One region of the Tritonibacter sp. AK171 genome, then DNA from elsewhere that is predicted to be linked to it. Evidence: riboswitches for the same ligand, from Rfam matches in the RefSeq annotation. Region 1 holds a riboswitch; each other region holds the start of a gene.

Region 1 (7,318 bases):
GGTGTTTCGGCTGTTGATGCGTCGCTATCCCGACCGTGTCCCAGCCGGTGAGATCGGCGCTGCGCTGGATGTGAAGCCCAGTACATTGTCGTCATATTTGTCTGCTTTGATGCAGGCCGGATTGGTGACGCAAACCCGCGAGGGCACATGGCTCAACTATCAGGTGGATATGAAAGGCATGCGCGAAATGCTCGATGCATTGTTTTTCGATTGCTGCCGTGGCCGCCCCGAACTCTGCATGCCTGTCCTTCCTGACGTGATCCCGGAGACCCCTGCCATGACCGACTCGAAATTCAACGTCCTGTTCATCTGCACCGGCAACTCTGCCCGGTCGATCTTTGCCGAATCTATCCTGCACACAGAAGGCGGCGACCGCTTCAATGCATACTCGGCCGGCACCAAACCCTATTCCGAGCTGAACCCTTTCGCGCTTGAGGTGCTGCGCAACAAGGGACATGACACAGCCACGCTGCGCGCCAAGAACGTCAGTGAGTTCACCACCGACACCGCGCCGAAGTTCGATTTTGTCTTCACCGTCTGCGACGGGGCTGCCAATGAGGAATGCCCCGCCTGGGAGGGGCAGCCCATTTCTGGTCATTGGGGCATGCCCGACCCGGTCAAGGCTGAGGGCACCGACGCCGAACGCAGCCTCGCGTTCCAGCAGGCCTATGGCACGCTCAAGAACCGCATCCGCGCCTTTGCCGCCCTGCCCTTTGCGGAGCTGGACCGGATTTCACTACAAAAGGCGGTGGATGACATCGCGCGCAACCACTGAGGCCGCACCGCCCTGACCCTCACGGAAATATAAGGACAGCACATGACCGTCTATGCATTGAACGGCCTTGGCCGGATGGGCAAACTGGCCCTGAAACCGCTGCTGGAACGCGGCGCCCAGATCGCCTGGATCAACGATGCGGTGGGCGATGCGGCGATGCACGCCCATCTTCTGGAATTCGACACGGTGCATGGCCGCTGGGATGCGGAAATCACAAGCGATGACGACAGCATCACCATCGACGGCACCCGCCTGCCCGTCCTGAACCAGACCCGCATCGCGGATCTGCCGCTCGACGGCGTCGATGTCGTGATCGACTGCACCGGGGTTTTCAAAACCGAGGCCAAGCTTGCCCCGTATTTTGAGGCGGGCGTCAAAAAGGTCGTGGTCTCCGCCCCGGTCAAGGATGGCGATGCCGCCAATATCGTCATGGGCGTTAATGACGACATCTATGATCCCGCCCGCCACCGCATCGTGACCGCCGCAAGCTGTACCACCAATTGCCTCGCGCCGGTGGTGAAGGTGCTGCACGAGAGGATCGGCATCAAACATGGCTCGATCACCACGATCCATGATGTGACCAACACCCAGACCATTGTTGATCGACCGGCCAAGGATCTGCGGCGGGCGCGTTCTGCGCTCAACTCCCTGATCCCGACCACCACCGGCAGCGCCACCGCGATCACGCTGATCTACCCCGAGCTCAAGGGCAAGCTGAACGGCCATGCGGTGCGGGTGCCGCTGCTGAATGCCTCGATCACCGATTGCGTGTTTGAGGTGGCCCGCGAAACCACCGCCGAGGAGGTGAACGCCATGTTCCAGGAGGCGGCGACCGGCGCGCTCTCCGGCATCCTCGGCTATGAGGAACGCCCGCTGGTGTCGGCGGATTACACCAATGACACGCGCTCCTCCATTGTGGATGCGCCCTCGACCATGGTTGTGAATGGCACCCAGGTGAAGATCTACGCCTGGTACGACAACGAGATGGGCTATGCGCATCGTCTGGTGGATGTGGCGCTGATGGTGGGTGAGAGCCTGTGACCTCTACGCCCGCGCAAAACGGCCTTGCTGCCTATGTGGCGGTGACGGCGGCCTATTGGGCCTTCATGCTGACCGATGGCGCGCTCCGGATGCTGGTGCTGTTGCACTTTCATACGCTGGGGTTCAGCCCGGTGCAGCTGGCCTATCTCTTTGTCCTGTACGAGATCGCGGGCATGGTCACCAACCTGTCGGCAGGCTGGATCGCGGCGCGGTTTGGCCTGACGACGACGCTTTATGCCGGGCTCGGCCTGCAAGTGGTGGCGCTGGTGGCGCTGACGCAGCTTGATCCCACCTGGCAGATCGCCACCTCGGTGGCATTCGTGATGGCGGTTCAAGGGCTGTCGGGCGTGGCCAAGGATCTGGCCAAGATGGCGTCGAAATCTGCCGTCAAACTGCTCGCCCCGCGCGAGGGCGACGGGCTGTTTCGCTGGGTGGCGGTGCTGACCGGCTCCAAGAACGCGGTCAAGGGACTGGGTTTCCTGCTGGGCGCAGCCTTGCTCGCCTTGGCGGGGTTCACATGGGCAACGCTGGGCATGGCGATCATCCTCGGCCTGATCCTGATCGCGGTGCTGATTGCGATGCCCGCAGGCCTGCCCACCGGGCGCAAGGGCGCAAAGTTCTCCGAGGTGTTCTCCAAATCCGCCAATATCAACTGGCTGTCGGCAGCGCGGGTGTTCCTGTTTGGCGCGCGCGATGTCTGGTTCGTGGTCGGCATTCCGGTCTATTTCTACGCGGTCCTGTCGGACGGCACCGAAGAGGGCAACCGCGCGGCATTCTTCATGATCGGCACCTTCATGGCGATCTGGATCATCTGCTATGGCGCCGTGCAGGCCGCCGCGCCCCGCATCCTGCGCGCGCCATCGCGCAGTGAGGCTGACCTGATCGCCGCCGCCCGCCGCTGGGCTGCAATGCTCGCGGTGGTGCCCGCCGTCCTCACGGCGGCCGTGCTGATGTCGGGCGGACCTGCGCTCTGGCTCACCGTGACGCTGGTGGCTGGCCTCCTGCTGTTTGGGGCGCTTTTTGCAGTGAATTCCTCGCTCCACTCCTATCTGATCCTCGCCTTTTCCAAGGACGAACGGGTCACGATGGATGTGGGGTTTTATTACATGGCCAATGCAGGCGGGCGGCTATTGGGCACTGTTCTGTCGGGCCTCACCTATCAACTGGGCGGCGTTGCAGCCTGCCTCGGCACGGCCACGGTGATGATCGCCCTCAGCGCGCTGATCGCCGGTCGCCTGACCGCCCCAACACCAGAAAGCACCCCGGCATGAGCATCTTTGAAAAATACCTGAGCATCTGGGTGGCGCTGGCCATGGTTGCGGGCATTGCGCTTGGCAATCTCTCCCCTGCCCTCGTGGACACCATCGCCGCCGCCGAGGTCGCCAGTGTCAATCTGGTGGTGGCGGTGCTGATCTGGGCCATGGTCTACCCGATGATGATCGGCGTGAACCCCAAGAGCCTGCGGGATGTGGCACGCCAGCCCAAGGGGCTTGCGATCACGCTGGTGGTCAACTGGCTCATCAAGCCCTTTAGCATGGCCGCCCTTGGCGTTCTGTTTTTCGAGGTGGTCTTTGCCCCCTTCTTGAACCCCGCTGACGCCCAGCAATATATCGCCGGGCTGATCCTGCTCGGGGCCGCGCCCTGCACCGCCATGGTGTTTGTCTGGTCGCAACTGACCAAGGGCGACGAGAGCTATACGCTGCTGCAAGTCTCGGTGAACGATCTGATCATGGTAGTGGCCTTTGCCCCCATCGTGGCCTTTCTGCTCGGGGTTACCGATATCGAGGTGCCCTGGAGCACGCTGATCCTCTCGGCGGTGTTGTTTGTGCTGCTGCCGCTTGTGGCCGGTCTCTGGACCCGGAGCCACCTGGGGGATGAGGCGCGTATCGCCGCCTTCTTGGCACGGATCAAGCCGCTGTCGGTCATCGGCCTGATCGCAACCGTGGTGATCCTGTTTGGCCTGCAAGGTCAGGTCATTCTCAACCGCCCCGCCGTGATCGCCATGATCGCCGTGCCGATCCTGATCCAGAGCTATGGCATTTTCTTCATCGCCTATGGCGCCGCCTATGCGATGCGGGTGCCACATCGGATCGCCGCCCCCTGCGCGCTGATCGGAACGTCGAACTTCTTTGAACTGGCGGTCGCGGTGGCAATCAGCCTCTTTGGCCTCAATTCCGGCGCAGCATTGGCCACCGTCGTGGGGGTGCTGGTCGAGGTGCCGGTGATGCTCACTCTGGTGGCCTTTGCCAACCGCACCCGCGCCAAGTTCTCCTTGACCGACGCCGAAGGTCAGGCAAGCTGATCTCGCACCGAGTAAGGGAGGTCTGACATGCCAGATGTAACCGCAAGCTGCCTGTGCGGCGACATTCGCCTTGAGGCATCGGGCGAACCGGAAAGCGTCGGCCTCTGTCACTGCCTCGACTGTCGCAAACACCACGGCGCAGTCTTTTGGGCCGCCGCGATATACCAGGAAAACGCGGTGACTGTGACGGGCGACACACAGCAGTACCAAGGGCGTCATTTCTGCCCCAGATGCGGCTCTTCCGTTTTTTCATGCAGCGAGGGTGAGGTGGAAGTTCACCTTGGCGCGTTGGACAAACCCGACCAATTCACCCCGACCTATGAGCTTTGGATAGATCGCCGGGAAAGCTGGCTGACGCCGCTCGCGGGTGCGGCTCAATATTGCCGCGACAGATCCTAGCCCTACCTTTTGTCGCAGGAAATGAGCCGGGCGATTCCCCTCGTTTCAGGGACCGGATGCGCCCGCACCGAACCTCACCGGATCGAATCTGTGGATAAGCATGGGGGTAAGGCGCAGGATCAGGACGGATGTCCTTACAATGCAGACACAATGCAGGGGCGCGACATTTGGGTGGCCTGTGGACAACAAAAGACCCTCTAGCCCTACACCATATATTGACCATTTCGTGCTTCTGCATCAATATCGTGTTGCTTTGGTTCTTTCGAGGCGACTCGCAAGCGAAGAGGGAAACTGGTGTAAATCCGGTGCTGCCCCCGCAACTGTAAGCGGTAAGTCCCGCCCGTGCCACTGATGCGATCGCGCATTGGGAAGGCGGGATGGGGCGTTTGAGCCGCAAAGCCAGGAGACCTGCCAGAGCACGACAAACGACGACCGCGGCGGTGGGCCCGGACGCGTCATTTGGTACTGGTAACAGTGCCGGATTACGTGACTTCTCCGCCCGGTAGGACAACACCTGAGGGGATCTTGCAGATGAGCATCACTGTCTATTCAAAACCTGCCTGTGTGCAGTGCACCGCCACCACCCGCGCCCTTGAGGCGAAGGGGATCTCTTTTGATCTCGTTGATCTGACGGAGGATGCCGCAGCCATGGAAATGGTGCAGGGCCTTGGCTACCGTCAGGCACCCGTGGTTGTCGCAGGCGAAGATCACTGGGCAGGCTTTCGTCCCGATCTGATCGGCCAGTTGGCATAAGAGACAACGGTGACCGGGCTTGTCTATTACTCCTCCCGTTCGGGCAATACGGCCCGTTTGATGGAGCGACTGGGGCTTAAGGCTCTGCGGCTGCCGCAGACAGAGCCTTCTCCGGAAGTAGATGCGCCCTATGTATTGGTGACGCCCACCTTTGCTGATGGCGAAGGGCGTGGTGCGGTGCCAAAACCGGTCATCAAGTTTCTGAACAACACGCGCAATCGTGCCCTTCTGCAGGGCGTGATTGCCGGGGGCAACCGCAACTTTGGCAGCACTTTCGCCCTCGCGGGGGATGTGATCGCCAAAAAATGCGATGTCCCCGTCCTCTACCGCTTTGAGTTGGCGGGAACCGAAACAGACATCGCCCGCATCCGCGCGGGCCTCGCCCGGTTCTGGGCGGCACAGGAGCAGCAGACATGCTTGACGCAAGCGTAACCGCCGATCTCGACTATCACGCGCTGAACGCGATGTTGAACCTCTATGATGACGAGGGCAACATCCAGTTCGACGCCGACCGCATGGCGGCCCGGCAGTATTTCCTGCAGCATGTGAATCAGAACACCGTGTTCTTTCACTCGCTGGACGAAAAACTCGGCTACCTCGTTGAGAAGGGCTATTACGAGCCTGAAGTGCTGGATCAGTATTCCCGCAACTTCCAGCGCAAGATCTGGGATGCGGCCTATGGCAAGAAATTCCGCTTCCCCTCTTTCCTTGGCGCGTTCAAATATTACACGTCCTACACGCTGAAAACCCGCGATGGGCAGCGCTATCTGGAGCGTTACGAGGACCGCGTGGTGATGAATGCGCTGACGCTGGCACGCGGGGATGAAAAACTCGCGATGAAGCTGATGTCGGAGATCATCGACGGCCGCTTCCAGCCCGCAACACCCACGTTCCTCAACGCGGGCAAAAAGGCGCGCGGCGAGTTTGTGTCCTGCTTCCTCTTGCGTCTTGAGGACAACATGGAGTCGATCGGGCGCGGCATCAACTCCGCCCTGCAGCTGTCGAAACGCGGTGGTGGCGTGGCCTTGATGCTGACCAACATTCGTGAGCATGGCGCCCCGATCAAGGGCATCGAGAACCAGTCTTCGGGCGTCATCCCGGTGATGAAGCTTCTTGAGGACAGTTTTTCTTATGCCAACCAGCTGGGCGCGCGTCAGGGCGCCGGCGCGGTTTATCTGAACGCGCATCACCCGGATATTCTGCGTTTCTTGGATACCAAGCGCGAAAACGCAGATGAGAAAATCCGCATCAAGACGCTGTCGCTGGGCGTGGTGATCCCGGATATCACCTTCCAACTCGCCAAGAAAAACGAGGACATGTACCTGTTCTCGCCGCATGACGTGGAAAAGGTCTACGGTCAGGCCTTCTCGGAAATCTCGGTCACCGAGAAATATCACGAGATGGTGGACAACCCGCAGATCCGCAAAAAGAAGATCAACGCGCGCGCGTTCTTCCAGACCATTGCCGAAATTCAATTTGAATCCGGCTATCCCTACATCATGTTTGAGGACACGGTGAATGCGGCAAACCCCATCGCGGGCCGCATTGCCATGTCAAACCTCTGCTCCGAAATCCTGCAGGTGAACGAGGCCTCCGAGTTCAACGACGATCTGTCATATGCGCAGATGGGCACGGATATTTCCTGCAACCTCGGCTCCATGAACATCGCACGTGCGATGGATGGTGGCGATCTGGCTGGCACCGTGGGCACCGCAATCCGCGCGCTCAATGCTGTGTCGGAAATGTCGAGCATCGATTCTGTGCCTTCCATCCGCAAGGGCAACGAGGAAGGCCACGCTATTGGTCTCGGTCAGATGAACCTGCATGGATACCTCGCCCGCGAGCGCATCCATTACGGCAGTGCAGAAGGTGTGGATTTCACCAATATCTACTTCTGCACCGTGCTTTATCATGCGCTCAGCGCCTCTAACGCATTGGCAAAAGAGAAGAAGGCAAAGTTCAAAGGCTTTGAAGACTCCGCCTATGCCGATGGCAGCTTCTTTGAGAAATATGTCGATCAGGACTGGCTGCCGGAAACCGACCGGGTG
Region 2 (7,318 bases), 1.5 Mb from region 1:
CAGTCGACCGCCTCGGGGACCTTGAGGCTCGGTGCGAAAACGCCATAGGCGGCATACCCGCGCGCCCGCAGGCTACGGATCATCGCATCCACAGGGGCGGTGTCGGCTGAGGTCAGATAAGAGCGATAAAAACTGACCAGCACCAAGGGTTTGTCGATCTCGGACAGGGCGTCCAGCGCGCCCCGGTCGGGGTCGTAGAACCCGAAATCCGGCACGGTTTTCTTGCCGATCACCGGGCTGGCATAGAGGCCAGAGGCCAGCGCCAGCTGCGCCAGTGCCGCTTGCGCGGCGACAGCACCGCCCGCATCGCACAGCGCCTGAAGGCGGCGCAGGGTGGAAACCGGCAGGGTGGACAGCTCATCAAGGCGCGGATCTTCTTGACCGTCAGCGGGCAGGATCGCCAGCGCGATGCCTTTGCGCCGGGCCAGATCCTGAAGCGTGGCCAGACCGTAGGACCAGTAGCTCTCGCCACCGATCAGCCGGACCAAGACACCCTTTGCGCCCTCCAGCGTCTGTTCGGCGTAGACATCGACGGAGAGCGGGTGTTTGAGCGCCACCAAATTGGCAAGCCGAGTGGAGGGAAGTTTGCCGTCCGCGCGGTGCCAGCCCGCCGCAAAGGCGCCCAGGTCGCTGTCGGAAAAGGACAGCACCACCAGATCGCCGGGGGTCTGCCCGACGTCATAGGGGGTGTCTGTTTCTCCGAGCCCGTGGCTTTCGCGGAAGACGACGTGCATGAGGTTAGCTCCGTTTGGACACGCCGAGGATAGCCCCGGACCGCGGGTGGGGGAGAAGCCCCCGCCCGGGGGGGCGGTCGGGGGCTGTCCGGCCTCTCGGCCGGACGAAAACGATGTGTTTCCACTTCGCCCGCATAGAAACTCAGGTCCCGAGATCGGCGTGGATGCCTGCTGTGTCGATGTTATCATGCTCGGCGATCACCACCAGCTGGGTCTTGCGCTCCTGTGCGCCCCAGGGTTGGTCGTATTGCGCGCGCAGGCGCTCGCCCACCGCTTGTACCAGCATTCGCATCGGTTTTCCTTCCACGGCCACATAGCCCTTCACCCGCAGGATGTTGCGGGCGCGGGCCATCTCGATGATCCGTTTTTGCAGGTCTTCGGGGTCGGAGACTTCGCCCATTTCGACCACGATGGACTCAAAATCGTCATGTTCGTGATCGTGATGGCCGTCGTGGTGGCTGGGGCGGGCATCAAGGTCGTCTTCTGCAGCGGCCCCCAGGCCAAGGATCACGCGGGGGTCAATCACGCCCTCGGTCATCGGCAGGATCGGCAGCTTGCGCGGGGCCTCAGATTCGATCACTGCGCGGGCTTTCTCGACGCCAGCCTCACCGGCCAGATCGGCCTTGGACAACAGAACGATGTCCGCGCAGGAAATCTGATCCTCAAAGACCTCGGATAGTGGTGTTTCATGGTCAAGGCTGTCGTCCGCCTCGCGCTGGGCCTGCACGGCGTCCAGATCCGGCGCGAACTGGCCCTTGGCGACGGCCTCGGCATCGGCCAGGGCGATCACCCCGTCCACGGTGATGCGCGAGCGGATCGCGGGCCAGTCAAAGGCTTTGAGCAACGGTTTCGGCAGTGCCAGACCGGAGGTTTCAATGACGATATGCTCGGGCGGCTCGGGCAGCGCCATCAGGCTCTCGATGGTGGGGATGAAATCATCGGCCACGGTGCAGCAGATGCAGCCATTGGCGAGTTCCATGATGTTCTCCGCCGGGCAGCTCTCGTCGGCGCAGGATTTCAGGATGTCGCCATCGACACCGGCGGTGCCAAACTCATTCACCACCACGGCGAGGCGCTTGCCCTGCGGGTTTTGCATCAGGTGACGGATCAGAGTGGTTTTGCCAGCCCCCAGAAAGCCGGTGATGACGGTGACGGGGATCTTGTTCAATGTGGTCATGTGAAATGGGCCTTTCGGGTCAATCCTGCGCAAGCTCGGTGGCAGGCGTGTCTGGGGTGTCACTGGAAGAGTCGTGACGCTCGGGGGCGGGCGTCGGGGTTAGCGCGACGCTTGGCATGGAGACGGGCGGGATGCGGGCGATCGATTGTTTGCGAAACACCACCGGGCGCTCGCGCCATGGCACAAAACCATCCTCGGTCGCCGCATAAGCCGCAGCACCGGTGAGGATATCCTCAAGATGGGCATCCGGGTCGAGATCGCCGTAGATATAGCTCCAGCGCGCAGGGCCACCGGAGAGATGTAGCGTGCAGGACCGCGAGCAGGCCGAGAGGCACTCGACCCCGCGCACGGTGACGCCCTCGGGCAGCGCGCTGCCCGCAAGACGGTCTGCAAGGATGCGGCCGGGGCGCATGGCTTCGGGATCGCTGCCGGTCTGGCGACAGGTGGTGCAGACGGTCAGGACGACCGGCTCCGGGCTCTGGCTAGGGGTCTCTCCCATGCGGCCTTTTCTCCTCCTCAGCGGCGAGGCGGGGCAGGCCAGATGGGGGCGCGTGCCATGTGTGGCAGGCCCTCAACCGGTCGCGGCACACCCCGTCCGCCGGTTTCACACGCGCTGGCAGGTCTCCCGGCTTGCGGATGCCAGACCCGGGTTGGGTGCTGACGGTCGTCCCGCCTTCCCGGTGCCGCCCCTAGGGGTGCGCCAGTGGCGTCGGGAGACCTCTCCGGTCACGGTCGCGGGGGCGGCTGTGCTTGGGGCGCGCTGCGGCGTGCCTTGTCACATTCCCTCTTCGCCCGAAGGGTGTCACCTTCGGGAACCAACGAAAATCCCTTGCGCCATGGGGGCACTCTTTGTCAAGACATGGGGCCAAACAGCAGGAGCGACCCCGTGAGCGATCAGACCAGCGCAAGTAGCGAAACCGACATCTCGGACGAAGAAGCGGCACGCCATGCCTCAAAGATGGCCAAGAAAAAGGCCGCCCGTGATCGGATGATGAAAACCAAAGATGGCGAAAAGGGTTTGATCATCGTTCACACTGGCCCCGGCAAGGGCAAGTCGTCCTCGGGATTCGGCATGATCATGCGCTGCATCGCCCATGGCATGCCCTCGGCGGTGGTGCAGTTCATCAAGGGCGCGTGGCAGACTGGCGAGCGGACGTTGATCGAGGAGAATTTCTCGGATCTGTGCCAGTTCTACGCGATGGGCGAGGGGTTTACGTGGGAAACTCAGGACAAGGCCCGCGATATTGCAGCGGCCCGCGCGGGCTGGGAAAAGGCCAAGGAGATGATCCTCGATGAGAAGAACACCATGGTGCTGCTCGATGAGATCAACATCGCGCTGCGCTATGAGTATCTGGATTTGCAGGAGGTTCTGGAGTTCCTCGTCGAGCACAAACCGCCGATGACCCATGTGGTGCTGACCGGGCGCAACGCGAAGGAAGAGCTGATCGAGATCGCCGATCTTGTGACCGAGATGGCGCAGGTGAAGCACCCGTTCCGGGCTGGCATCAAGGCTCAGAAAGGCGTGGAGTTCTGAAACCTCAGCGTGTGTCGTGAGCGGGGATGCGAGGCGCTGCCTCGCGCTCCGGGATATTTTGAGTTAGAAGAGGCAGGGGCGCTGTGCCCCTCTCTTTTGTCGTTCTGTTTTGTTAGTCGGTGACGCGGGATTTGATATAAGCGTCGACCGCGGTGCGCGCATCAGGGTCCAGACGCAGGCCGAGTTTTGTGCGCCGCCACAGGAAATCCTCGCCCGTCCGCACCCATTCGCGGGCAATCGCCCAGTCAAGTTCGCGGGCCGTGATGGTCGCGCCGAAGCTCTCGCCCAGATCGCTCTGCGCCTTGGCGTCGCCCAGAATGGCCCAGGCCTCGGTGCCATAGGCGCGGATCAGGCGGCGGGTGGCGTAGGCCGACAGGAAGGGATAGTCGGCGGCGAGTTTTTCGCGCAAGCGTGTGACATCTTCGACCGGGAAATCGCCGCCGGGCAGGGGTACACCTGCGGTCCATTCCGAAGGCAGGCTGGGGAAGACCTCGTTGATTTTGTCCAGCGCCGCCTCGGCCAGTTTGCGGTAGGTGGTGATCTTGCCGCCAAACACATTGAGGAGCGGGGCCTGTGTCTTGTCGAGCGTCAAGACATATTCGCGTGTCGCGGCGGAGGCGGAGCTGGCGCCGTCATCATAAAGGGGCCGCACGCCGGAATAGGTCCAGACAATCTGGTCGCGGGTCACGGGTGTGTCAAAATAGTTCGACGCGAATTTGACCAGATAATCCTGCTCTTCCTCGGTGCAGATGGGTTTGGTCTCGGGATCGGGGTGATCAGCGTCGGTGGTGCCGATGAGGGTGAAATCCTCCTCGTAAGGAATGGCAAAGATGATGCGCCCGTCCTGCCCCTGAAAGAAGTAGCAGCGCCCGTGGTCGTAGAGTTTTGGCACCACGATATGGCTGCCGCGCACGAGGCGCACGTTTTCGCGGCTGTTTTGGCCGAGCTTCTGGCGCAGCACATCGGCCACCCAGGGACCGCCCGCGTTGACCAGCATTTTGGCGCGGCGGGTGGTTTCTTCACCGGTTGCGAGATCCTTCAGGTGGATCTCCCAGTGATCCGCGTGGCGGGTGGCATTTACAACCTCGGTGCGGGTCATGATCTCTGCACCGCGGGCCTCGGCATCGCGGGCGTTGAGCACCACGAGGCGCGCGTCTTCGACCCAGCAGTCGGAATATTCAAACGCTTTTTTAAATTTGGAGTTCAAAGGCTTGCCTGCCTCATCCGTGGTCAGATCCACGGTTGCGGTGCCGGGCAGGATGCCGCGTTTGCCGAGCGTGTCGTACATAAAAAGACCCAGCCGGATCAGCCATGCAGGGCGGCGGCCTTTCATCCATGGCATGACGGTGGTCAGCAGTTTGGAGGTCGGCGTGGTGTTGTCGAACCGCATGTCCTTGTGGAAGGGCAGCACGAAGCGCATCGGCCATGAGATATGCGGCATGGCGCGCAGCAGCACCTCGCGTTCGATCAGGGCCTCGCGCACCAGACGGAATTCGAAATACTCCAGATAGCGCAGGCCGCCGTGGAACAATTTGGTAGAGGCCGAGGAAGTGGCGGAGGCGAGGTCGTTCATTTCGGCCAATGTCACGGAGAGGCCGCGACCGGCGGCGTCGCGGGCGATGCCGCAACCGTTGATGCCGCCGCCGATGATGAACAGATCGGTGATGTCGGAGGTCTTGGGCGTATCAGTCATTTTCGCTGCTTTCGGTTTCGGGAGCGCCGTCTGCGATCAGGATTCGGGTGCCGGAAGCGGCTGCGGCCTCGGCAAACTCTGCCGGAACAGGGCGGTCTGTGATGACAAAATCCAGCTCCGCGAGGGCGCAGATGCGCACGGGGGCGGAGCGGTCGAATTTGCTGCAGTCGCACATCAGGATGCGCGTGCGGGCATTTCTGAGGATGGCGCGGGCGACGGAGACTTCGCGGGCGTCGTGATCAAGGATTGCACCGTCTGCATCCATGGCGGAGGCGCCGATGACGGCGTAGTCGACCTTGTAGCGGTTGATGAAGTCCACCGCCTCTTCGCCGACAATAGCGCCGTCGCTTTGGCGGATGGTGCCACCCACAAGGATCAGATCACGCGCCTCCATACCCATCATTATATTGATAATGTTGATATTGTTGGAGAGGACCGTCAGGCCCTTGTGACCGGAAAGAGCACGCGCCACCTGTTCAGTAGAGGTGCCGATGTTGAGCGCGATGGAACAGTTTTCAGGGATCACATCGGAGGCCAGTGCGGCCATCGCGCGTTTGCCGCTGGCATTGAGGCTACGGCGCTCGGCATAGCCGCGATTGGCGGCGGAGCTGATGCGCACGGCACCGCCATGGACGCGGCTCAGTTGGCCACGGGCAGACAGATCGCGCAGGTCGGTGCGCACGGTCTGCAACGAGACACCAAAGCGGCGCGCGAGGACTTCAACCTCGACACGATCCTGCTGCGTGAGCAGGGAGAGGATTTCGTTTTGGCGGTCGTTTGCATCCATGAGCTTTCCTTTTCATGGATGCATATAGGCCACATCGCTTGTTTTGTCATGTGAAGTTTTCGTTTTGATGCGATTGTACGCGAAAAAGAAAACCCCTCGCACGGGTGCGGAGGGGATTGGGCCGAAACTGGCGGCGCTTTTGGCCTTGTGGCCGGACAGAGAGGCTCAGAGCAGTGAAATGAGGTGATTGTCCCATGCCAGCGGCGCGGTGGTGAGGTGCTCCACTTCTGTGCCGATCCGCGCCACGGCACCCGTTCCGGTGCTGGCGAGGAAACCTTCGCGCAGGGTCGCAAGGCCGCAAACATCCAGGAGCGCATGTTCGGCCAGCAAAGCACCGCTGGCGCAGTCCATTACCTGCACCATGCCGCCACGGGGCGAGGTCACGGCGATCTGCGTCTCATCGCCAGAAAACGCAATGGAGCCGCCATAGCCATTAAGGTTGCGCAGGCGCGGATCGTCCGCTGCCATCAGGCGCGGCGCGTCGCCGGGGTGATGCAAGCCCACGATGGGCACGTCCGCGCCCAGATCGCCCTGCCACTGCATGGCAAACCCCACGGTGCCATCGCTGCGCACGGCGATATGGCGGATGGAGTTTTTATGCAGATCCGAAGGCAGTTCCATCTGCTCCTGTATCTCGCCCGACAGGCTCAGATAGCTGAGGTTTGGGCGCATAAAGGGGATGTTGAGCTTGGCGCGGCCGGTATCCGGGTGGGTCTCGATGCCGCCATTGGCGACCACCAGACCGGGGGCGTCGCGACGCAGAAGCATCTCATGCGGGCCGATGCCGCCGGAGGGAAACTGGCCGATGCGGCGATAATCGCGGGCGTTCCAGACGCCAATCATGCCTTCGCTGCTCTCGAAGGCATTCTCGGTCGTGTACATCACCTCGCCCTCGGGGGAGAACACGCCATGACCGTAGAAATGATGCCCCTCCGGTGGCTCCAGCCGCGCCAGTTGCGCGCCGCTGCGGCAGTCGATGACATCGGCAAATCGACCGGGACGGCGGGCAAAGGCCACCGCTTCGGGCCGTGTGGGGTGGGCGCTGGCGGCATGGCCCCGATCCGGCAGGGAATGGCGAAACAGCACCTCGCCCGTGGCAGAGAGCCCCGCGACCACAAACAGTCCCAGTTCGTCCTTGCCCGCAGAGAGATAGGCGGGCGCGCCCGCGTCTGCCCAAGTGGCAGAAGGGGCCATGCTGCTGGCCATCAGGCCTGCGATGAAGCCGCGTCGAGAGGGCATTTGTGAACTCCTGTCTTTGATCGGAACGGGTTGTGAAGTGTTGGGTCAGTCGCCGTCTAGTGCGTTGAACCCGGCCTCCACCCCCAGCGTGGGGCCAAGGTCTAGTGCGGCGATTTCTTTGATCTCACGCACATCCTGTTGCAGTGTCTCCAAC
Region 3 (7,318 bases), 880 kb from region 1:
ATTGGCCACGAAGAGCGTGGTGACCACGTCCTCTTCCTTGGTCTGCATGCCCGACAGCCCCTTGCCACCGCGTTTCTGGGCGCGGAAATCTGCTAGCGGGGTGCGTTTGATATAACCACCAGAGGTCACGGTCACCACCATGTCCTCGCGCTCGATCAGATCCTCGTCGTCCATGTCACCGGACCAGTCGACAATCTCGGTGCGACGGGGCACGGCAAAGCTGTTTCTGACCTCGGTCAGCTCATCGGCGATGATCCCCATGATGCGCTCACGAGAGGACAGGATTTCAAGGTATTCCTTGATCTTAGCTGCCAGTTCTTCAAGCTCATCGGTGACCTCTTTGACGCCCAGTTGGGTGAGGCGCTGCAACCGCAGCTCAAGGATCGCGCGGGCCTGAACTTCCGACAGGTTATAGGTACCGTCGTCGTTCATCGTATGGGTCGGATCATCGATCAGGCGAATATAGCCTGCGATGTCCGAGGCTGGCCAGCGGCGTGTCATCAGCTTTTGACGGGCTTCGGCAGCATCCGCAGAGGAGCGAATGGTGGCGACCACCTCGTCAACGTTGGAAACGGCAACCGCCAAACCACATAGGATGTGGCTGCGCTCGCGCGCCTTGCGCAGATTGTAGGCGGTGCGTCGCGCCACAACATCTTCGCGGAAGTCTATGAAAGACGTGAGGAATTTGCGCAAGGTCAGCTGTTCAGGACGGCCACCGTTCAGCGCCAGCATGTTGCAGCCGAAGGACGTTTGCATCGGCGTGAAACGATAAAGCTGGTTCAGCACGACCTCGGCGGTGGCATCGCGCTTCAGTTCGACAACAACACGCACGCCATTGCGGTCAGATTCGTCCTGCACATGAGAGACGCCTTCGATGCGTTTTTCGCGCACTTGTTCCGCGATCTTTTCGATCATGGACGCCTTGTTGACCTGATAAGGAATCTCATCAACAACAATAGCGTAGCGGTCTTTCCTAATCTCTTCGACACGGGTCTTCGCGCGAATGATAACGCTGCCGCGACCCTCAAGATAGGCCTTGCGCGCGCCAGAACGGCCCAGCATCACGCCACCGGTCGGAAAATCGGGACCCGGCACATAATCAATCAGTTGCTCAGACGTCAGATCCGGGTCTTCAATCAGGGCAAGGGTTGCATCCACCACTTCGCCAAGGTTGTGCGGCGGGATATTGGTGGCCATACCGACCGCAATACCACCGGCACCATTGACCAGCATGTTTGGAAAACGTGCCGGAAGAACAGTGGGTTCCTTGTCCTTGCCGTCGTAGTTGTCCTGGAAATCAACCGTTTCTTTTTCGATATCCGCGAGCATGAAGGCTGCGGGCTTATCCATTCGAACTTCGGTATAGCGCATGGCGGCAGGGTTATCGCCGTCCATAGAGCCGAAGTTGCCCTGACCATCCAGAAGCGGCAGCGACATGGAGAAATCCTGCGCCATCCGCACCAAGGCATCGTAGATCGCACTGTCACCGTGGGGGTGGTATTTACCCATCACGTCGCCGACGGGACGGGCCGACTTGCGGTAGGCCTTGTCGTGGCTGTTGCCGGTCTCATGCATGGCATAGAGAATCCGGCGGTGCACCGGCTTCAGACCATCCCGAAGGTCGGGAATGGCACGGCTGACAATAACCGACATCGCATAATCGAGGTACGAATTGCGCATCTCGGATTCGATGGAAACCGTCGGACCATCATAAGACGGGCGCGCTGGCAGGTTTTCATCAGGGTTTTCAGGAGTTTCCGGCGTATCGCTCACGTTGGCTGCCCGCTTCTCTTTTGGATCTATATGTTGTGGGGTCACCATATCAGACCGCGCATATACCGTGCAAGCAAGCAGCCCCGCAAACCTTAGCAGCAATGGCGCTTATCTGCTAACAATATGATTTATATGAAAATTTACCTGTCTTCCGTAGGCTGGTTACATCAACCCTTTTTCGGAGGATGTAAATGGAACCATCTGAAACGGAACTGATGCTCAAAGGTTACGGCCTGACCACGGCTGAATTCACTTATCACATGCCTGACTATACACATGTCCTCAACACGTTTGTCTGGCAGGATTATGATCTGGCACCGGATCATCCGCGACTGTTTTCCTTCATAGATTTCTGGAAACAGGAAATCGAAGGTCCGCTGCATCATGTCCGCTTTTCGCATCGTAAAATGATGTCGAGCGGGGAATGGCGTAACGTGGTGGGCGAATTCTATATCAACTGAGCCGGCATGGCGGCACTTGGCCTTCGGGTTGAGCTATGACACTGTTTTGTTCAGAATGTCACATCAGCAATGATGTCACCTCAGAATTCAGGAGCAGTGTCATGAATTTCAACGAATATCCGGATAGAGAGATGCTCTCGATCTCGGTGGCCAATCGTATTGCCGGGGATCTGAAAAATCATCTGCTGCGCAATGGGCGCGCGGCAATCGCCGTTGCGGGTGGCACCACGCCGGGTCCGATTTTTGATGACCTTTGCGCGGCTGAATTGGATTGGGGCAATGTCTGCGTCATGGCCTCGGACGAGCGCTGGGTGCCCGAAGACAGCGATCGCTCCAACGCCAAGCTGATCCGCAGCCGGTTGTTGACCAATCGCGCGGCTGAGGCGCAATTCCTGCCGTTTTATACAGACGGGCTGGAGCCGGATGACGCCATCGAAAGCCTATCGGAAAAAGTGCGCGGGCAGGGTGGTCTTGCGGTTGCGCTCTTGGGCATGGGGACGGATATGCACACCGCCTCGCTGTTTCCCGGCGTCGCCGGGCTTGAGCACGCCCTAGCTGCTGATGCGCCGGAAGTCGCTGTGATGCGCCCAGATAGCCAACCCGAGGCGCGTATCACGCTCTCGGCGCATGTTCTGGATGCGGCAATGGCGAAACATCTGGTGATCTTTGGGGCAGAGAAACGCGAGGCACTCGAGCGCGCACAGAGCCTGCCACCGGAAGAGGCACCTATTCAGGCTGTTTTGTCAGAATGTCAGGTTCACTGGGCGGAATAAGTCACGCCGCACCAAGGCGCGCGGAGGCGATCAGCTTGCCTCTGTTGCCCCATCCAATGTGACAAACTGCTGTCGCAGGCTTTCCGGGATCGGGTAGCCTGCGCTACCGTCTGCAGATCTGAACACCATTACACCGACCATGCTGGCGCGCAAATCTCCAGACCAGATTTGCTGCTCCAGAATATACGAGGTCCGTCTGAAGGACAGCACCCGTGCGGTGGTCACGTAAGTTTCCCCCAGAACCATCTCACGCACATAATGGATATCGGCATTGCGGACCACGTGACGCGGTTCATCACCGTTGAAATGATGGCGGAAATGGCTGTTGTAGTAGTTCACCCGCAACGCCTCGAACCAGTCGAGGTAGGCCTTGTTGTTCACATGCTGAAGAATGTCGATTTCAGAGAAACGAACACGATCCGCCATGGCCATGGGCACGGCTGCGGGCAACCCTTGGGCAAGTTGTTCATCGGCGGTGAGCGGTGTGAGAAAGCGTGGTTCCATAAGATAGGGGACTACGGAGAACCATACAAAGGCGCAACCCATTTCGGCACCAATGCGACGCAGCGATCATGTGAAATTTAGCGGAGTGGAGCGGGTGAAGGGAATCGAACCCTCGTCGTCAGCTTGGGAAGCTGCTGCTCTACCATTGAGCTACACCCGCGACATGCGCTCAGTATCACTGTCTGCAGAACAACGGCAAGCGTTTTGAGCAAAGCCAGAGCAATTTTTCTGCCTTTATTCAGAGGAATACTATGATCACTGAGGGGGGATCGGTTTGCACGCCCGATGAGTGGCATGATCCGCGCAAAAGCACTTTACATTCTCGGGCGAGGCTGACAAATACGCTCTCACTGCGGGTGTGGCGGAATTGGTAGACGCACCAGATTTAGGTTCTGGCGCCGCAAGGCGTGGGGGTTCAAGTCCCTTCACCCGCACCAAACTCCCTTAAGACCAAAAACCTCGCCTATATGGGACCTGCGAAAGTATGCGCCGAAGTGGTTGCAGACTTTTGTCGCTCGATTTTCTGCGGCAAGAAGGGGGAGCGCGCACTTGGTGCTCGGCGTCCTTACAAATTCCTTAATGCGCCTTCTGGAAACTTGACAGGGTTGGGTGCATCCTGCTTATTGCCCAACGTTCTGGTCCGGCTGGAGAAGTCTTCACCCGGTTAAAAGGGAACACGGTGTGGTGTAGCCAACAGGCACCAAATCCGTGACTGCCCCCGCAACTGTAAGCGGAGAGCGATGTCGCAACAGACCACTGCCCCAGAGGGGCGGGAAGGCGCGACAAAGCCTCGACCCGCGAGTCAGGAGACCTGCCCGAACAATCACCCAGTCCGGGCGCGGGGCGTGCCAAGGACTTCGGATGTTCCGATGCGGTGGTATTTTCACCGTTTGCGGGAGCCTCTGCGTTTCCTCGAACTCAAGATAGACAAAGAAGCCGCATACATGCGGCGCGTTGACCTGTATGCGCAGGTCATAAGGGTTTTGGGACAATGAGAACGACAGCTACCTCTTTCTTTGCGATCTGCGCGGTTGTTGCAGCCGGGAACGCCAAAGCACAGGACAATCCTGTGATCGACCTTCAGCCAATTATCGTGTCCGGAGGATTTACCCCGATGGAACTGCAACGGTACGGCCGTTCGGCCAGCGTCCTGACCGCGCGGGACATCGAGGAACGCGGCATTACATCCGTGCAAAACGCACTTCGCTCCATTCCCGGTCTCGCAGTAAATGGTTCCGGGGACAGCTTTACCCAGGTCCGTATACGCGGTGGCGAGGGCAACCATACGCTGATCCTGATCGACGGCATCGAAGCAACAGGTGGCGACGGGGAATACATCCTTACCGGGCTCGATACTGCCAATATCGAACGGATCGAGGTGCTGCGCGGGCCACAGTCAGTGTTTTATGGCTCCAACGCCTCTTCCGGGGTAATCAACATCATTACCAAGAAGGGCAATATCGGCCAGGAGTACGGCGGCAGTCTGGAACTCGGCGCAGATGGATGGCGGGCTTCGGCTCGAGCCTCCACGCGCACCGACCGCGGTGGCCTTTCCCTCAGTCTCGCCCATGACCAGGATGACGGCTACGATATCTCCGGCGATGGCGGCGAAGAGGATGGCATCCGCCGCAGCACGCTGCAACTTTCCGGCGACTATCTCGTCACCCCTGAGCTGAAGCTCGGGTTCACCTTCCGCAAAGCCGATGAGGAATACGACAACGACAGCACGTCCTGGAGCGCGACTGACGCCGCTTCCTATGTCGTCGACGAAGCCGCCCCATACAGCGAGCGCGACGAGCGGCTGGGACAAGTCTTTGCCGAATACGAAATGCTCGGTGGCCGGATGAAGCATCGTCTTTCCTATGAACGCACCGATTACGACCAGTCCTACAATGGTGGAACCCCGACCGAGACCCAGACCACGGCCGCGAAATATCTCCTGAGCTATGCGATTGACGGCGGCCAGGTTGTCGATGCGAGCCATCTGCTGAACGCGATGCTGGAATGGGAAGAAGACACGAGCAGCTCCAATCCCGCCTATAACCGTGAGTCAAATTCCGTGGCGCGGGAGTATCGCGGCAGCTTCGGCAACGGGCTGGACATCCAGCTTGGGGCGCGGTTTGACGACAACAAGGTCTTTGATGATGCCACCACCTGGACCGCTAGTGCGTCCTATACCTTTGCCTCAGGCGTGCGGTTGCACGCTTCTGCCGGAACCGGGATCGTCAACCCATCCTATTTTGAACTTTATGCCAACGCAGATTACGGCACCTCGGTCTATCAGGGCAATCCGAACCTGAAGCCGGAGGAGAACCGCAGCTTTGACATCGGTGTCGAAGTGCCGGTGCTGCAGGGCCGTGGCGTGATCGATGTGACCTATTTCAACGAAACGCTCACAAACGAGATCGAGAGGTATTTTGTAGGCACCGATCCGGTGACCAGCGCCAGCATCTTTTCCTACCGCAATCAGGCAGGCGACAGCGACCGTCAGGGCGTAGAGGTGAGCGCGGAACTGGAAGCCACGGATGTGATCGATCTGCGTCTGGCCTATACCTATCTCGATGCGACGAACCCGAATGGATCGGTGGAAGTCCGTCGCCCCGAACACGAGGTTCTTTTGAGCGCGATCGTGCAAACCTTCGGTGGGCGTGGTTTGATCACGGCAGACCTGCGTCACGTGGCCGGGAACTACGACACCCAATACTGGGGCAGCTACGCAACGGTGGAGATGGACGCCTACACCACTGTCGACCTGGCAGCCCAGTATGAGCTGACGGAGAATGTGACCTTGACCGGACGAATCACCAATCTCTTTGACGAGGACTATTCCGATGTCTGGGGCTACGCAAAGCGTGGCCGGGCTGCCTACATCGGCCTCAAGGCATCGTTCTGATCCATGGGGCGGGCATTTGGTCTTCTGCTGGGCCTCATCTTTGGCGCAAGCGGCACTCTGGCCGATCCCGCCCGCGTGGTGTCGATGAATCTGTGCACGGATCAGCTGGCTATGATGGTGGCTGCCCCCGGCCAGCTGGTTTCCGTGTCCTATATTGCGCGCGACAAACGCGCCTCCGCCATGGCAGACGATGCCATGGCCTATCCTGTAAATCACGGACTGGCGGAGGAGATTTACCTCCTGAAACCAGATCTGGTGATTGCGGGCAGTTTTTCTACGCGTGCAACCACCGATATGCTGCGCCGCCTCGGTGTACCCGTTGTGGTGTTTGAGCCAGCGAATTCTTTGGAAGATGTCTCCGCGCGCCTGCGCCAGATGGGAGAGGTTCTGGGACGCACAGATACGGCTGACGCCTTGATTGCAGAGTATGAGACGCGGCTCAATCGACTTTTGCCAGCGGACGATAATCGCCCGCGCGCAGCACTCTATTCTGCCAATGGCTATACCTCTGGGCATATGTCGCTCGCGGGCCAGATCGTTGAGGCGGCGGGGCTTTATAATATTGCCCGAGACTACGGGTATGATTTTTCAGGCACGTTGCCGCTGGAACTGTTGGCGCTGTCTGATCCGGACTTGCTGGTCGGCACCCGACCTTATGCGCGTGCGTCGCGTTCTGAGGATGTGCTTGCCCATCCGGTGGTGCATTATTTTGCGGCACGCAGTCGTGCGGGTCAAATGCGCGATGGCGACTGGGTGTGCGGCACGCCGCATGTGTTGCGCGCTGTCGAGGCGCTCGTGAGTGCGCGCGAAGACCTCCAAGTAGGTCAAAATACAAAGGAAGTGTCCCAATGACGCGGCTCATGCTGTCGCTTAGCGCGCTGATTGTTCTGTTGTTTGGTGTCTCACTGACAGTA
Region 4 (7,318 bases), 440 kb from region 1:
CTGAACCCTCTGGCGTTCACCGCCCGAAAGGGTCGCCCAAGCCTGATCGACCATATCCGCCATGTCCACGGCCTGCAGTGCGTCCATCACGATGGAGCGATCATGATCATCAAACGGAGAGAGAGCCGAGAGCCAGGGCGTGCGCCCCAATTCCACAACATCGCGGACTGTCAGTCGCTCCGAGGTGTCCGCGATCTGCTCCACAAAGGCGATGCTCTGCGCGATCTCGCGCCGGGACAGATCCGCGAGGGGGCGGTCGTCCAGATGCACCGTGCCCTTGCCGCGCTTGGCAAGCCCCGCCAGCAGCTTTAGCAAGGTCGACTTTCCAGACCCGTTCGGGCCGATCAGGCCAAAGGTCTCTCCCGGCTCAATCTGCACAGAGACATCTTCGACGATTGCTCTGGTGCCTGCGCGCCAACCCAGTGATGTGGCGGTCAGTTTCATACCCGGCTCCGATTGTGAATGAGGATCAGCGCAAAGCCGGGCGCGCCCACCAATGCGGTGACCACCCCGATGGGCACCACCTGTCCGGGGATCAACACGCGTGATGCGATATCGGCGGCAATCAAGAACACCGCACCTGCAAGGGCGGTCGCTGGCACCAGCCGCACATGGCGCGGTCCCACAACGTAGCGCATGGCGTGCGGGATCACGAGACCGACAAAACCGATGGACCCAACAAGGCTCACCATGGCGGCGGTCATCAGTGTCACAGCTCCGATCAGGGCGATTTGCACCCGGCGCACCGGTATGCCCAACGCGGCCGCCGAGGTCGCACCAAAGGAAAACGCATCCATGGCCCGCGCGAACCAAAGGCAGACGAAAAAACCTAAAACCGCTGTAGGCACCGCGAGTGACACATCCGGCCAGCGCACACCCGACAGGTTCCCGAGCAGCCAGAACATGATCCCGCGCGCCTGTTCGGCATTTGCCGACTTTGCGATCAGAAAAGACGTGACCGCATTGAACAATTGCGACCCGGCTATCCCGGCCAGAACCAGTTGTGCGGGGCCACCCCCAGCGGCGCGCGCCAACAATGATACAACACCAAAGGCCAATGCCGCGCCGATAAAAGAACCTGTCGAGATCCCCAAGAGGCCGCCGCCGACGCCTAAGACAGTCACGGTAACCGCTCCGGCGCCAGCCCCGGCGGAGACACCGAGCAAATAAGGATCGGCCAGCGCATTGCGCACCAGCGATTGCAGCACCACGCCCGAAAGCGCCAACCCGGCGCCGCAGGCCGCCGCGACCAAGGTCCGGGGCAGCCGGTAGCTCCAGATGATACCGGCATCAATGGGATCGATTACATAGCCTGCATCCCACAGGTTATTGGCAAGCGCCGCCGCCACCGTGGGGATGGGCAGCGGCGTCTCTCCAATAATGACGCCAGCCAGAATGGCCAGCGTCAAGACGGCAATCCCCGGCACGCCCCACAGCGTGACACGTCGATGCAGGGGGCGGGTGAGTGCCGCGTCGCTCATCACTGATCCAATGCGGGCAGTGCTTCGGCCAGCGTTTCCAGCGCCGAGATATTGCGGATCGAGGGATCCATCGCATGGGCATCAAGGATCACGATACGGTCGTTTTTCACCGCATCCATCTGGCTCGCAACCGGATCGGTGCGCAGGAACTCCAGCTTTTTTTCAACATCGTCGGCTTCAAAACGGCGGCGTTCCATACGGGCGACCACAATCACCGACGGATTGGCGCGCGCGATGGTTTCCCAGCTGACGGTCGGCCATTCCTCATTGCTTTCGATGACGTTCCGCAGGCCGAGGGCCTCCATCATGTAGGCGGGTGCGCCAGCTTGCCCAGCGACGTAAGGGTCGATGTCCATCTCCGCCGAGGAGAACCAGAACACCGCAGAGCTATCGGTCAGATCAAGCGCCTTGGCGGTCTCGATCGCGGCGGTTTCGCGGGCTTTGAGGCTCGCCACCAGTTCTGTGCCGCGCTCGGGAACATTGAATATCTGCGCCATCTCTTCGATGCCGCGATAGACGCTGCTCATTTCGTACATCTCAAGGCGGGTGCCATCGGACCCCTTGGTGTTGTCTTTGCCCACACAGTCGGCAGGCAGGACGTAGGTCGGGATGCCAAGGTCAGAGAATTGCTCGCGCGTGGCAACGATACCCTGCGGGCCGACATGCCACTCATATTGTACGCTCACCAGCCCGGGGCGCTTTGCCACAACGCTCTCAAAACTGGGATCATTGTCCGCAAGACGCTCAACCCCGGCGTTCAGTTCTTCAAATTCGGGGAGCACCTTGGTGAACCAGACCGAGGTGCCGGTGACCTTTTCACCCAGACCCAGCGCGTACAGAACCTCTGTTGCGGCCTGACCAACGGTCACCGTTGTTTCGGGGGCTTTGTCAAAGGTGACTTCCGATCCGCAATTTTCGAGCGTGAGCGGATAGGTGGTGTCAGCCTGCGCGGCAAAGCCAAGACCGGTGGCGCAAAGAGCGCTCGCCAGAAGGAATTTCGGATACATGGATCAACTCCGGTATGTGATGGACCCGGAGAAAGAGAGGATATGCCGCTTCAGAACTGGACCACCGACCGGACGGCAATGGCCCGTATCCCTGATCTGGCTATGATCCGCGTCAACTTTGCTGCTGACAACGTGCATTCGACACCTCCTCAGACACCCCGTCCGAGCCAAGTTGCAAAACAGATGTCGGCAGGTCTCCTGACTGGCGTTTCATCGTGTCGGCGGGCCTTCCCACAGCCAAGGCTGCAGTGGCAGTTCGCCGACGCTCCGCGCCTACAGTTGCGGGGGCAGTTCCGGTTCACCAAAGAATGGTGGCGGATTCCCTATTATTTCCAAATGGAAACCGACGCGCGATTGTTAAGGGGGATCTTAGCGTTCGGCAATAGCCTTTCCGACCGTCCCTCGGGCAGGGGCAAACGCATGCCAAAAGATCCCGCCGTGTCGCCGGCCCAGCAGAGCGAGCGTCTGAACCAGCTTGATCCTGCGGTGACGCATTGCTGCGAGAAAGCGGCTCGAGATGACTTGTGGAGGTGCTCCCGAGCCGGGTAGGGTCTTGATCCAACATGAACGTAAATCCCACGCCCTCAACTCCCAGCGCACCGCCCGACGCCAGCGGTGAAAACCCGCGATTGACGGTTGAGATTTTTGTGCAGCCGGGGTTTTCGCATATCGAGCTGTCCTCGATCCTTGCGGTGTTTGAGGCCGCAAATGCGCTGGAAGCAGGCACATGGTTCTCATGGCGGATCACCTCTGACAGTCCGGGTGTTGTGACGGGCACTGCGGGAATGATGATCCGGGCGGAACCGGCAATTGGGCTGCAATATCTGCAAGATGTGCTCTTTGTCATCGGCGGGCGCAACTGCAGCGGAGGCAGCTGGCTGGCGCGTGCGCGTGCAATGCAAAAGCTGCGCCGCCCGGCCTTTTTGCTGTCAGATGCGGCAACCGCCTATATCCGTCGGTCCGCGCCCTTGTCGGGTCCGGCCACAACCCATTGGCAAGACCTGCGCGCGCTGCGGGAGGCCGGAGAATACCCAACGCTCACAGATCGCTTGGTGGAGGATAACGCAGGTCTCCTGACCTCTGCCGGGGGCGGTTACAGTGCCGAATTGGTGGTGCGCTACCTGTCGCAGATCCTCGCACCGCAACATTGCGCCGAACTGGCGAGCGTGCTGATGATCGACACCGCACGGGGCTATTCTGGTGAACAGCCCCAAGGGGCTGCCCGCAATACCAACCTCCTTGAGGCCCGTTTGGTACGTGCCATGGCCATCATGGAAGAGTTCATCGAACATCCGCTCCCCACGGCTGAGATCGCCGAGCGCGCCGGGATTTCTGTGCGCCATCTGGAACGATTGTTCCTGACGCATCTCAACACCACCCCGGCCAAGCACTACATGCAGTTGCGGTTGAAACTTGCCAACAAGCTCATCACGGACACGAACCTTCCCATTGCAGAGATTGCCTTTGCCAGCGGCTTTGCCTCGTCAACATCGCTCTCTCGTGCCTATCGGCGTGAGTATAACATGACCCCCTATCAGGTGCGCGCGCGCGACCGTGCGGGGGCAGGGCTGCGCTCCGACTAGGGAGAGCGCAACAACCTGCGCGAATGGCGCGAGCGCACACAAGGCTTTGAATTCCCGCTCAGCCTTCGTATTGGTGACATAGAGAGAGGCCCCGCAATTGAGGCGAAGGGTGCTCCATTCCCGACAGGCAAAAGGACAAGGCGATGAAAGACAATCCGATCTCTCCGACGATTCCACTGGATCAGGACGGTGTGCACCACGGGTTTCTAAAGCTGCCTTACAGCCGGGATGACAGCGCGTGGGGGTCCGTGATGATCCCGATCACGGTGATCCAGAACGGCACGGGCAAAACCGCGCTTTTGACCGGAGCCAACCACGGCGACGAATACGAGGGCCCCGTGGCGCTGCAAGAGCTTGCCGCCACCACCCGCGCCGAGGATGTCACCGGGCGGCTGATTATCGTGCCCTATTTCAACTATCCTGCCTTTCGCGCCAGCGCGCGCACCTCGCCCATCGATCGGGGCAACCTGAACCGCGCGTTTCCGGGCCGTCCCGATGGCACGGTCACTGAAAAGATTGCCGATTATTTCCAACGCACGCTCCTGCCGATGGCGGATGTGGCGGTGGATTTTCATTCTGGCGGCAAAACGCTGGATTTTGTGCCCTTCGCTGCGGCGCATATCCTTGAGGACAAGGGCCTTCAGGAGGCCTGCTACGCCGCGATGCAGGCCTTTAACGCGCCTTACTCTGTGCAACTTTTAGAGATCGACAGCGAGGGCATGTACGACACCGCCGTCGAGGATATGGGCACGGTGCTGGTTACCACGGAACTGGGCGGCGGCGGCATGTCCACCGCGCGCAGCAATGCCATCGCCAAGAAAGGCCTGCGCAATGTGTTGATCCACTTTGGAATTTTTCAGGGCGAGATGCGGATTGATCCTTCGGTGACGCTCGATATGCCAGATGGGGATTGTTTCCTGTTCAGCGAGCACGACGGTCTTTTCGAGATCATGCTCGACCTTGGCGATCATGTGCAAAAGGGCGATGTGGTCGCCCGCGTCTGGTCGCCCGACCGCACCGGGCAGGCCCCCGTGGAATACCGCGCCCGCCGCAGTGGCGTGCTGATCAGCCGCCATTTCCCCGGCATGATAAAATCCGGTGACTGCGCCGCCGTGATCGGTGTGGTCGAGGGCTGACATGCATCTGGATCAGCGCGACCTCGATATCCTCCGCATTCTGTCCCGCGATGGCCGCATCACCAAGGCAGCACTGGCCGATCAGGTGGGCCTGTCGCCCACGCCTTGCTGGGAACGCCTGAAGAAGCTGGAAAAGGCCGGGCTGATCGAGGGGTATAACGCCCGCATCAACCTCAAGAAAATCGCACCGCACGTCACCGTCTTTGTGGCGGCCGAACTTGCGGATCACACGGCGGCAAGCTTTCAGTCCTTTGAGGCCGCCATGCAGCGCTATGATGAGGTGGTGGCCTGCTGGGCGCTGGGCGGTGGCTTTGATTACCTGTTGCAGATCGTTACCTGCGACATCGATGCTTACCAGCGGCTGATCGACGCGATGCTGGATGCACGCATCGGTCTTAGCCGCTATTTCACCTATATTGTGACCAAGCCCGTAAAGGGCGCGGGCGTGCCGCCTCTCGAAATCCTGCTGCAGGGCAGTTGAATCCTCTGCCCACCCGGCAAACTTCAGTCACATCTTCTGAAAACACCCTGCACACTCTTCCTGAGACTTTCAGGAGGAGCAGACATGTCGTTATCGGCCCTGTCCGCGCGTGCGGAGATCAGTGACAAATCGCTAGTGCGCTCGTTTTCCTACATAAATGGGAAATGGTGTGCCTCATCCAATGGCGAGGTTGTCGCCGTTCATGACCCGGCCACCGGGGATTTCATCGGTGATGTGACCGCGATGACGGCAGAGGATTCCTCTGCCGCGGTGGATGCGGCGCATGCCGCCTTTGCCAGCTGGGCATTGATGCTGCCGCAGGACCGTTGCGCCATCCTGCGTCGCTGGTTTGAATTGATGATCGAACACAAAGAAGACCTCGCCCGCCTGATGGTGCTGGAGCAGGGTAAGCCCCTCTCTGAGGCACGCGGCGAGATCGATTATGGCGCGGCCTTTGTCGAATTCTATGCCGAGGAATCCAAACGCCCCAATATCGAGGGCGTCACCAGCCATTTGCCCGATGCCGAGGTGGAGCTGTGGCGCGAACCTGTGGGCGTGGCCGCATTGATCACGCCATGGAACTTTCCATCCGCGATGCTGACCCGCAAGGCCGCAGCCGCACTGGCGGCGGGTTGCACCGTTGTGGCGCATCCTTCTGGTGAAACACCTTTCAGCGCGCTGGCATTGGCCGAGCTTGCGGAACGCGCGGGCATCCCCAAGGGCGTATTCAACGTGGTTACGGGCAAAGCCCCGGTGGTGGTTGAGCCATGGACACGGGACGCGCGAGTGCGGGCCTTGTCGTTCACCGGCTCTACCGAGGTTGGCAAACTGCTCTATCGCCAGTCCGCCGAGACGGTCAAACGGCTGGTGATGGAACTGGGCGGACATGCCCCGGTCATTGTCTTTAAAAACTGCGATCTGGACCGCGCGGTGGCCGAAACGATCAAGGCAAAATTTGCCACCTCCGGGCAGGATTGCCTCGGGGCCAACCGCATCTTTGTTGAACGCGCCATCTATGACGAGTTTTGCACCCGCTTTGTTGCAGCGACGCAGGCGCTGACTGTGGGCAAGGGGATTGATGATCCCGACATCGGTCCCTTGATGAACGAAAAAGCGGTGCAAAAACAGGAACAACACGTGGCCGACGCGCTGGAAAAGGGAGCAACCCTCGCCTGTGGTGGCAAACGCCACGCGCTGGGGCCGCTGTTTTATGAACCCACCGTGTTGACCGATGTGCCCGCAAATGCGGCCATCCTGCGCGAGGAGACCTTTGGCCCCGTCGCGCCGATCACGCCGTTTGACACCGAGGAAGAGGTGATCCAGCGTGCCAATGACAGCGAATATGGCCTCGTTGCCTATGTGCACAGCCACGACCCGCGCCGGATCTATCGCCTGAGCCGTGCGTTGCAGTTTGGCATGGTGGCGGTCAATCGCACCAAGGTCACTGGCGCGCCGATCCCCTTTGGCGGCACCAAACAGTCCGGCATGGGGCGCGAGGGTGCTCGGTTGGGCATGGAAGAGTTTACCGAGGTCAAATACGTCTGCCGCGACTGGGCGTAACCCTCGAATGATGCGAGATTTTCCACCCCGCAGGTGGAGCACGGAAATAGGAAGGACAGATCATGCTGAA

The links. Region 1 has a riboswitch for cobalamin ahead of nrdH (glutaredoxin-like protein NrdH). Riboswitches for the same ligand answer to the same signal wherever they lie in the genome.
Region 2: another riboswitch for cobalamin. It lies ahead of QNI81_RS02860 (DUF1636 family protein); the one in region 1 lies ahead of nrdH (glutaredoxin-like protein NrdH).
Region 3: another riboswitch for cobalamin. It lies ahead of QNI81_RS06515 (TonB-dependent receptor plug domain-containing protein); the one in region 1 lies ahead of nrdH (glutaredoxin-like protein NrdH).
Region 4: another riboswitch for cobalamin. It lies ahead of QNI81_RS12660 (ABC transporter substrate-binding protein); the one in region 1 lies ahead of nrdH (glutaredoxin-like protein NrdH).

Annotation. Positions count from the first base shown of each region.
Region 1 covers NZ_CP126134.1:2,248,690-2,256,007, forward strand. The annotation lists gene QNI81_RS10510 (arsenate reductase/protein-tyrosine-phosphatase family protein) at 1-775, shown strand, start outside; gene QNI81_RS10515 (ArsJ-associated glyceraldehyde-3-phosphate dehydrogenase) at 818-1,816, shown strand; gene arsJ (organoarsenical effux MFS transporter ArsJ) at 1,813-3,087, shown strand; gene arsB (ACR3 family arsenite efflux transporter) at 3,084-4,118, shown strand; gene QNI81_RS10530 (GFA family protein) at 4,146-4,517, shown strand; cobalamin riboswitch at 4,755-4,947, shown strand; gene nrdH (glutaredoxin-like protein NrdH) at 5,049-5,270, shown strand; gene nrdI (class Ib ribonucleoside-diphosphate reductase assembly flavoprotein NrdI) at 5,280-5,702, shown strand; gene nrdE (class 1b ribonucleoside-diphosphate reductase subunit alpha) at 5,684-7,318, shown strand, end outside.
Region 2 covers NZ_CP126134.1:605,385-612,702, forward strand. The annotation lists gene cobN (cobaltochelatase subunit CobN) at 1-734, opposite strand, end outside; gene cobW (cobalamin biosynthesis protein CobW) at 877-1,911, opposite strand; gene QNI81_RS02860 (DUF1636 family protein) at 1,931-2,410, opposite strand; cobalamin riboswitch at 2,510-2,746, opposite strand; gene cobO (cob(I)yrinic acid a,c-diamide adenosyltransferase) at 2,771-3,445, shown strand; gene glpD (glycerol-3-phosphate dehydrogenase) at 3,558-5,138, opposite strand; gene QNI81_RS02875 (DeoR/GlpR family DNA-binding transcription regulator) at 5,131-5,925, opposite strand; gene QNI81_RS02880 (DUF1513 domain-containing protein) at 6,091-7,164, opposite strand; gene QNI81_RS02885 (imelysin family protein) at 7,210-7,318, opposite strand, start outside.
Region 3 covers NZ_CP126134.1:1,367,313-1,374,630, forward strand. The annotation lists gene gyrA (DNA gyrase subunit A) at 1-1,773, opposite strand, end outside; gene QNI81_RS06490 (usg protein) at 1,965-2,234, shown strand; gene pgl (6-phosphogluconolactonase) at 2,336-3,007, shown strand; gene QNI81_RS06500 (acyl-CoA thioesterase) at 3,038-3,511, opposite strand; tRNA gene QNI81_RS06505 (tRNA-Gly) at 3,598-3,671, opposite strand; tRNA gene QNI81_RS06510 (tRNA-Leu) at 3,864-3,948, shown strand; cobalamin riboswitch at 4,131-4,344, shown strand; gene QNI81_RS06515 (TonB-dependent receptor plug domain-containing protein) at 4,503-6,404, shown strand; gene QNI81_RS06520 (ABC transporter substrate-binding protein) at 6,408-7,256, shown strand; gene QNI81_RS06525 (FecCD family ABC transporter permease) at 7,253-7,318, shown strand, end outside.
Region 4 covers NZ_CP126134.1:2,687,708-2,695,025, reverse strand. The annotation lists gene QNI81_RS12670 (ABC transporter ATP-binding protein) at 1-444, opposite strand, end outside; gene QNI81_RS12665 (FecCD family ABC transporter permease) at 441-1,481, opposite strand; gene QNI81_RS12660 (ABC transporter substrate-binding protein) at 1,481-2,488, opposite strand; cobalamin riboswitch at 2,660-2,851, opposite strand; gene QNI81_RS12655 (GlxA family transcriptional regulator) at 3,052-4,071, shown strand; gene doeB (N(2)-acetyl-L-2,4-diaminobutanoate deacetylase DoeB) at 4,215-5,207, shown strand; gene QNI81_RS12645 (Lrp/AsnC family transcriptional regulator) at 5,209-5,688, shown strand; gene QNI81_RS12640 (NAD-dependent succinate-semialdehyde dehydrogenase) at 5,773-7,248, shown strand; gene QNI81_RS12635 (aspartate aminotransferase family protein) at 7,311-7,318, shown strand, end outside.